2 regions of the Erwinia sp. PME.40.26/001 genome follow, and region 1 is predicted to be linked to the other one. Evidence: predicted binding sites of a transcription regulator. Region 1 holds the regulator's gene; the other holds the start of a gene.
What was found. Region 1 encodes LexA, which represses DNA repair genes until DNA is damaged. Its sites were predicted from a motif close to TNCTGTATGTACATACAGNA; they were not measured.
Positions count from the first base shown of each region.

Region 1 (3,737 bases):
GAGCTTAACGTACCGCTGTGTTACCAGCGATGGTCGTTACGTGTTTCCCAGTCTTTCAATTCTTTTTCGGCCTGATCTTTCTGATAGCCGTAACGCTCCTGAATTTTACCCACTAACTGATCGCGTTTACCTTCAACCACGGTCAGGTCATCGTCAGTCAGCTTACCCCATTGTTCTTTCACTTTACCTTTAAACTGTTTCCAGTTACCGCCGGCTTCGTCTTTATTCATAATGTGATTCCTCTACCTTGGGTTAAAACAGCTTTAACAGCTCGGAGTTGGGCTGATTAGCCAGATAATTATCTGGTTAATTGCCTGACACAGAGATAATTGTAGTAGAGAAATCGCACTCAAGCCGTAAACACCCTGTCTGTCGTACTGAAAAACCCTAAAAAAAGAGCCAAATCAGTAAGCTGGCGAAGCGGTACCTTACGTAAGAAAATGTTTCAGGGCATAAACCACGTGCCGTTACGCCAGTGCCGCCGCCAGACCGCCCACAGCGTGACACCGCGCAGCAGCAGAAACAGCGTGATAGCCAGCCACAGGCCGTGATTCCCCAGCCAGGGAACGCTGCACAGCGTCAGTCCAAAGCCCAGCGCGGCGACTGCCATACTGTTGCGCATCTCCCTGGCGCGGGTTGCGCCAATGAACATCCCATCCAGCAGATAGCAGCCCACGCCCGCCAGCGGCATCACCACCTGCCACCACAAATACTGGTCGGCAAGCTGGCGCAGCGGTTCAAGGGAGGTCAGTAGCGCGACAATGTGCTCACCCGCCAGGGCATAAAGCAGGGAGAACCCCAGCGCAACCACCAGAGACTGCCGACAGGCCGCATGCCACACGCTCAGTAACTGCCGGCTGTTGCGCGCACCATACGCTTCACCGGAACAGGCTTCCACCGCATAGGCGAAACCGTCCAGCGCGTAAGCAGTGAAAGTAAGAAACATCAGCAGTACGGCATTGACCGCCACGACGTCATTGCCGAGGCGTGCGCCAAACAGGGTCAGCGAGGCAAAGCAGACCTGCAAGAGGAGTGAGCGCAGCATGATGTCGCGGTTCAGACGCAGCAGTCGCGCCACATCTCCCCGCCAGGCCCTTAACATCAGGCGCAGCGACAGACCGCGCATCACCATAACCCGCCATACCAGCAGCAGTCCGACGATCAGACTGGTGTATTCCGCTATTGCCGTTGCCGCTGCGGCCCCCTGCACGCCCCACTTCAGCCCGATGACAAACCAGAGGTCGAGCACGATATTCACCAGATTGCCGACGACCAGCAGGATGACCGGTGCCCGGGCATACTGTACGCCAAGCAGCCAGCCCAAAAGCACAAGATTCGCCAGCGTCGCCGGCGCACTGAGCCAGCGTATTTGCATAAACAGTGCGGCCTGCTGCAGGACGTCATCGCTACCACCCGTTACCCCGAGCGCCAGGTGCGTAATCGGCTGCTTCAGCACAACAAACAGCAGCCCGGCACAAAGTGCCAGCAGCAGCGGCTGCATCAGCGCACGCGCCAGGGCCTGTTTATCGTTAGCGCCAAAAGCCTGTGCCGTCAGGCCGGTGGTGCTCATGCGTAAAAACAGCAACAGCATAAACAGGAAGCTGGTAATAGTCGTGCCAATCGCGACACCGCCCAGATACGTGGGACTGTCGAGATGGCCAATCACGGCTGTATCGACCAGGCCTAGCAGAGGCACAGTGATATTAGAGAGGATCATCGGCAGGGCGAGCCGCCAGAGGCTTTTATCTGCGGGGGTGAGCAGTGTCATCGGAGTCCATCAGCGAAAAACCCTCACTGACGATGCTGTGCGCCACTTAAGCAGCACACAGCATTTAGCGGGGAGTGAAGTACCGGTTACAGCCAGTTGCCGTTGCGGATCACACCGACAGCCAAGCCTTCGATCGTCAGCGTCTGCTGGCGCAGGTCAACGATGATCGGTTTGAAGTCCGGGTTTTCGGGCAGCAGTTGCACCGTATTCCCCTGCCTTTTCAGACGCTTTACCGTCACTTCATCGTCAATGCGCGCCACCACGACCTGGCCATTGCGCACATCTTCTGTTTTATGCACGGCTAACAGATCGCCGTCCATAATGCCGATGTCTTTCATCGACATTCCGCTGACACGCAGCAGGAAGTCTGCGCCGGGCTTAAACAGGTCAGGGTCAACCTTATAGTGGCCTTCAATATGCTGTTCTGCCAGCAGAGGTTCACCTGCTGCGACACGGCCAATCAGTGGAAGACCGTCTTCTTCTTCCATCATCAGGCGAATACCGCGCGACGCACCGGATACGATCTCAATCACGCCTTTACGCGCTAACGCTTTCAGGTGTTCTTCAGCCGCATTCGGGGAACGGAAACCGAGCTGCGCAGCAATCTCCGCGCGCGTTGGTGGCATGCCGGTTTGATTAATGTGGTCGCGAATCAGGTCATAGACCTGCTGCTGCCTTGCCGTTAGTGCTTTCATCCCGCCCCCTGGTTGTTTATACAGTCGACTGTGAGTATATACAGGTATTTAGACATTGAAAACCTAAAGTTGGGCGAAATGCCGTTTGTGGCGATTTTTGGAAAACTCATCGCAAATGCGGCACTAACAGCATGATCCAGACAAACATGGCCAGCAAGATAGCCAACAGTACCGCCGCAGACCCCATGTCTTTCGCCCGCCCGGCCAGCGGATGAATTTCACTGCCGATACGGTCAACGACGGCTTCGATGGCGCTGTTGAGGATTTCCACAATAATCACCATCACCACCGACCCTATCAGCAACACCCGGGTGACCGCATCGACGTCCAGCCAGACGGCGATGGCAATAGCGATAATGGCCGCCACGGCTTCCTGGCGAAAGGCCGCTTCATGCTGCCAGGCCGCGCGGATGCCTTTCCACGAGTAGCCAGCCGCTTTTATGATTCGTGTCAGTCCGGTGACATTATTTGCCATAATCAGGGAACCCTTTGAGAAGTTTAACGTCAATGAGTGGAACTACAGGTTTTTCAACACCACAGATTCTGTTGGCGCTTTCTGGTATGCTTGCGGCGCTTTGCTAACAAGAGGCTTCATGTTGTCTATGTCAGGTTGGCGTAATTTATATTATAACTTATTGAATCTGCCAGTTAAATTACTGGTAAAAAGTAAGGCAATCCCGGCTGAACCGGTTGCCGAACTGGGGCTTGATACGTCGCGTCCTATTATGTATGTGCTGCCTTATGATTCAAAGGCGGATCTCCTTGCCCTGCGTGAGCAGTGTCGCAAACAGGACCTTCCCGATCCCCTGGAACCGCTGGAGATTGACGGCACGGTCCTGCCCCGTCATGTGTTTATCCATGATGGCCCACGCGTATTCCCGTATTTTGTGCCGAATCTGCAGTCGGTCAAGCTGTTCCACGAATATCTCGACCTGCACCGTAACCATCCCGAACTGGATGTGCAGATGGTGCCGGTATCGGTGATGTTTGGCCGTGCACCTGGCCGCGAAGTTCAGGGTGACGATCAGCCGCATCTGCGGATGCTGAACGGCATTCAGAAATTCTTTGCCGTGCTCTGGCTGGGCCGCGACAGCTTCGTGCGCTTCTCGCCGATGGTGTCACTGCGCCATATGGCGACCGAACACGGCACCGATAAAATCATTGCCCAGAAGCTGGCACGCGTCGCCAGAATGCACTTCGCCCGCCAGCGTCTGGCCGCCGTCGGTCCGCGCCTGCCGGTACGTCAGGACCTGTTCAACAAGCTGCTGCAGTCC
Region 1 covers NZ_JBVHNP010000015.1:29,209-32,945, reverse strand. Annotated here, with positions in the region: gene ACZ3HG_RS22330 (CsbD family protein) at 21-230, opposite strand; gene dinF (MATE family efflux transporter DinF) at 446-1,768, opposite strand; gene lexA (transcriptional repressor LexA) at 1,855-2,463, opposite strand; gene ACZ3HG_RS22315 (diacylglycerol kinase) at 2,570-2,938, opposite strand; gene plsB (glycerol-3-phosphate 1-O-acyltransferase PlsB) at 3,066-3,737, shown strand, end outside.

Region 2 (3,737 bases), on a different contig from region 1:
GCGGCCTGATTACCGTAGAACACTTCCCCTTCCGCATGGGGACTGGTGCGCAGAAAAACGCTGATAAACCGACAGTACTGGCCATCTTCCCGCAGCTTTGCGGCCGCACGTTCGGCATAGGCGCACACCGCCTGCCGCATCTCGTCGTATTCCGTGATGCGTGAGCCAAACGATCGTGAACACATGATTTGCTGCCTGGCGGGCGTCAGATCTTCCAGCGTCAGACACGGCTCACCGCGCAGTTCACGCACGGTTCGCTCCAGTACCACGTTGAAATGCTTGCGAATGGTGCTGGTACTTTGCTCCGACAAATCTTTCGCCGTGAAGATGCCCAGCGTATTCAGCTTCTTGCTGATGCGCCGCCCCACGCCCCACACATCTTCGACCGCGACTAACCCCATCAGCTTCCGCTGGCGCTCAACATCCGACAGGTCCAGCACCCCGCCGGTTTTCGTCCATTTTTTGGCCGCATGGTTGGCCAGCTTGGCTAAGGTCTTGGTGGGCGCAATGCCCACCCCCACCGTCAGATGCGTATCCCGCCTCACCCTCTCCCGGATTTCCCGCCCGAACTCGTCAAGGATCCGGCAATGACGGACGCCCGTCAGATCCATAAAGGCCTCATCGATGGAGTAGATTTCGATAGCGGGTGCCATCTGCTCAAGGGTGGTCATCACCCGGTGGCTCATGTCGGCATACAGCGCATAGTTAGAGCTGAAGACGTGGATGTTATGCTGTTTTATCTGGTCTTTAAGCTTGAAATAGGGAGCGCCCATCGGGATGTTTAACTTTTTGACTTCGGCACTGCGCGCAATGATGCAGCCGTCGTTATTACTCAGTACCACCACCGCTTTGCCACGCAGATCGGGCCGGAATACGGTTTCGCAGCTGGCGTAGAACGAATTGACATCCACCAGGGCAAACATTAGCGGTGCATCGTCTTAATGACGTGTTTCACCACGCCAAAGATCTCAAACTGATCGGGGTCGGTAATGGGAATAAGGGAATAGGCGGGGTTCATGGGCCTGAGGGACAGAGAAGGAGTGGTGATCAGCTGCTTGACGGTGAACTCGCCCGATAAGGCAGCGACAATGATGTCTCCATGCACGGCATTTAGTGCGCTGTCAACGACCAGCATATCGCCATCGTTTATCCCCGCGCCGATCATTGAGTCCCCGCTGACCCGGATAAAATAGGTTGAACTTGGGTGAGCGACAAGCAGATGGTTCAGATCCAGACGCTGCTCAACATAATCCTGGGCCGGGGAAGGAAATCCACACGGCACGCGATCAATAAACAGAGGTAACGCGACAATCGCGTGAATATCGGCAGGCTTAAAAAACATCATGACTGTCTTCTCATTATTTACTGTATTTATATACAGTATTATTGATCAGCCCACGCAATCAAGTTGATTTATGGAAATTTTGGTAAAGCCGTTGGTGGAAAAGAAGTTTTAGTTGGCAGGCGTGAAATGCCATGAAGTCATCAACGGAGGGTTGCCACAAGTCCCGGGGCCTGGAACTGATGTCCGCCAGGCGGCAGGGATGGACGTTCAAGGCATTAACAAAACCCTGACTCATATGGGATATTTTTATCAGAAGGGGAACAGATAATTCAGAAGAACGTCATTCCTTCATAGGGTTGGGTAAGACAAGCATTTAAACGGCTCTTAAGATCGCCATCATGGATCTCAAGCCGGTGGCCATCGGGGTCTAAAAAGTAGACAGATTTGCCCTCACTCTTGTTAGTTTTCCATTCCTTAATACCCGATGATCTCAAGCGCTCCACGAACACATCAAATTCTTCAGTGGGAATACTGAAAGCATAGTGTGTGTAATCATCACCAATGGATACGGTATCTATCGAAAGACATAGCCAGAGTTCACCCAGCGAAAGGTAGGCACCATTATCCCATTTAGCTTTAGGGGTGAACCCAAGAGTTTCAGCATAAAAATTCAGGCTCTTTGCCACGTTACTGACTGCAAGGGTGATGTGGTTTAGTCCGGTCAGCATGTTGCACTCTCTAAGAGGATGGGCAGGTATGTAATTTATAATTTTTTAATGCCTTTGAACATAAAGTCACTAAGACGTCTGCAACAGAAGGGGGAAACCCGTCAACAGTACGCGGAACAAGGTCCGGTTTCCGCTGACCGGTCCGCAGTCCTTCCAACGCCTCTCCCTGCCGTTTGCGTAGCGGCCTGGTCATCCGCGGTCGGTGTCGCTTAGCTATTTTGACGCATCTTCATGTCCTCTTCTGTGCAGCCTGCAGGGATTGCAGGCTGCGGTGGTCAACTATCAGGGTGCAGTGTGGGTGTGATAAATCTTGCTGACCACAACCCAGCGGCCGTTGACCTTCAGCAGGTTGAAAAAGTCGGTAAAACGAAAGCCCGAAATGTCATCGGTATCGATGCGGGCGCTGGCGGCCGTCCCGACGATGTCTACACGCACAATAGCAGCCTTCGCTTCGGGAGAAGGACGGAAGGCGCTGTCGATCGTATCAAACAGCCCCTGGATCGGGCCGCCGCTGAGATTGCCGTCGCCGTCAATGCCAAAAATGGTGGCTTGTTCACTGAATGCGGGCTTCATCAGCTCACTTTTCGCCTGCTTACCCCCCTCGTTGTACTGGTTCAGCACGTTCACAATGTCGTTGTAGTCCTGCACATAAGTCGTGTCATTCATCATTTTTTGTCTCCATTTCAGTAAACCGGGCATCCGTTCAGATACCCCTCTTTCGTCTGATACTCATTGGCGTGGGGCCGAAAAAAGCAGTGAGCCTGCGAGAAAAACCGCAAACAAGACCCCCGTACCCCCACCAGCATCTGCAGATAAAATTCAGGGATGAGATAAGGCCTGCCGTATTGTTACCTGAATTTTTTAGTGACCACTATGTAATGTTATTATTGTATAGTGATCGCTATGTAAAGTGTCAAGCAATGATTGGAAACCTCGTTATGAAAACTCATGATCGGCCTGAAGCCAGGGAAAAGCCCAAAGGCCGGCCGCGCAGTTTTGACCGTGATAAGGCACTGCTGAAGGCGCTGCACCTTTTCTGGCGCAAAGGTTTTGAGCCGGCATCGGTTGCCGAGCTTTGCGCCGCAATGGAGATCAACCCGCCCAGCCTCTATTCCGCCTTCGGCAATAAGGCCAGGCTGTTTCTGGAAGCCGTGAATTACTACGAGCGGGTTTACTGGCAGGCCACCTGGGCGCGGCTTGAAGAGGCGCAGGACATCGTGGGGGCAATTGACCGCTTCTTCAGTGAAGCAGCAGACATCCTGCTTTCTCCCTCAGCACCGTGCGGCTGTATGGTGGTACTGGCGGCGATCAATGTCTCCGCCGAGTCGGATGATGTGGTCAGGGCAGTCAGCCTTCTCAGGCAGGAGGGAAAAGATCTGTTTGAACAACGGCTGGTCAGAGCAGTGCAGGAAAAGCAGCTGCCTGAGGAAACCCAGACCGCCGCGCTGGCGACTGTTCTCAACACCCTGCTGGAGGGCATGTCGATTGAGGCAAAAGACGGTGCCACACCTCAGAGTCTGAGGTTGATCGGCCAGCATGCCGTCAGGCTGCTGCAGCCGTTCAGTCCTGATCGCACAAAATGCGACAACCAAAACTAGACGACCGGTCAGTTTTTAAATAGAGTACAGGCATGATAAAAAAACACGCGACAGATATGCGCCAGCACATCATTGATGTGGCACGGGCGATTATGACGCACAAAGGCTACAGCGCCGTCGGGCTTT
Region 2 covers NZ_JBVHNP010000001.1:185,054-188,790, reverse strand. Annotated here, with positions in the region: gene umuC (translesion error-prone DNA polymerase V subunit UmuC) at 1-923, opposite strand, end outside; gene umuD (translesion error-prone DNA polymerase V autoproteolytic subunit) at 923-1,345, opposite strand; gene fos (fosfomycin resistance glutathione transferase) at 1,615-2,013, opposite strand; gene ACZ3HG_RS01160 (nuclear transport factor 2 family protein) at 2,296-2,679, opposite strand; gene ACZ3HG_RS01155 (TetR/AcrR family transcriptional regulator) at 2,952-3,611, shown strand; gene ACZ3HG_RS01150 (TetR/AcrR family transcriptional regulator) at 3,644-3,737, shown strand, end outside.
Region 2: the regulator LexA is predicted to act here: its motif matches at 1,364-1,383, upstream of umuD (translesion error-prone DNA polymerase V autoproteolytic subunit).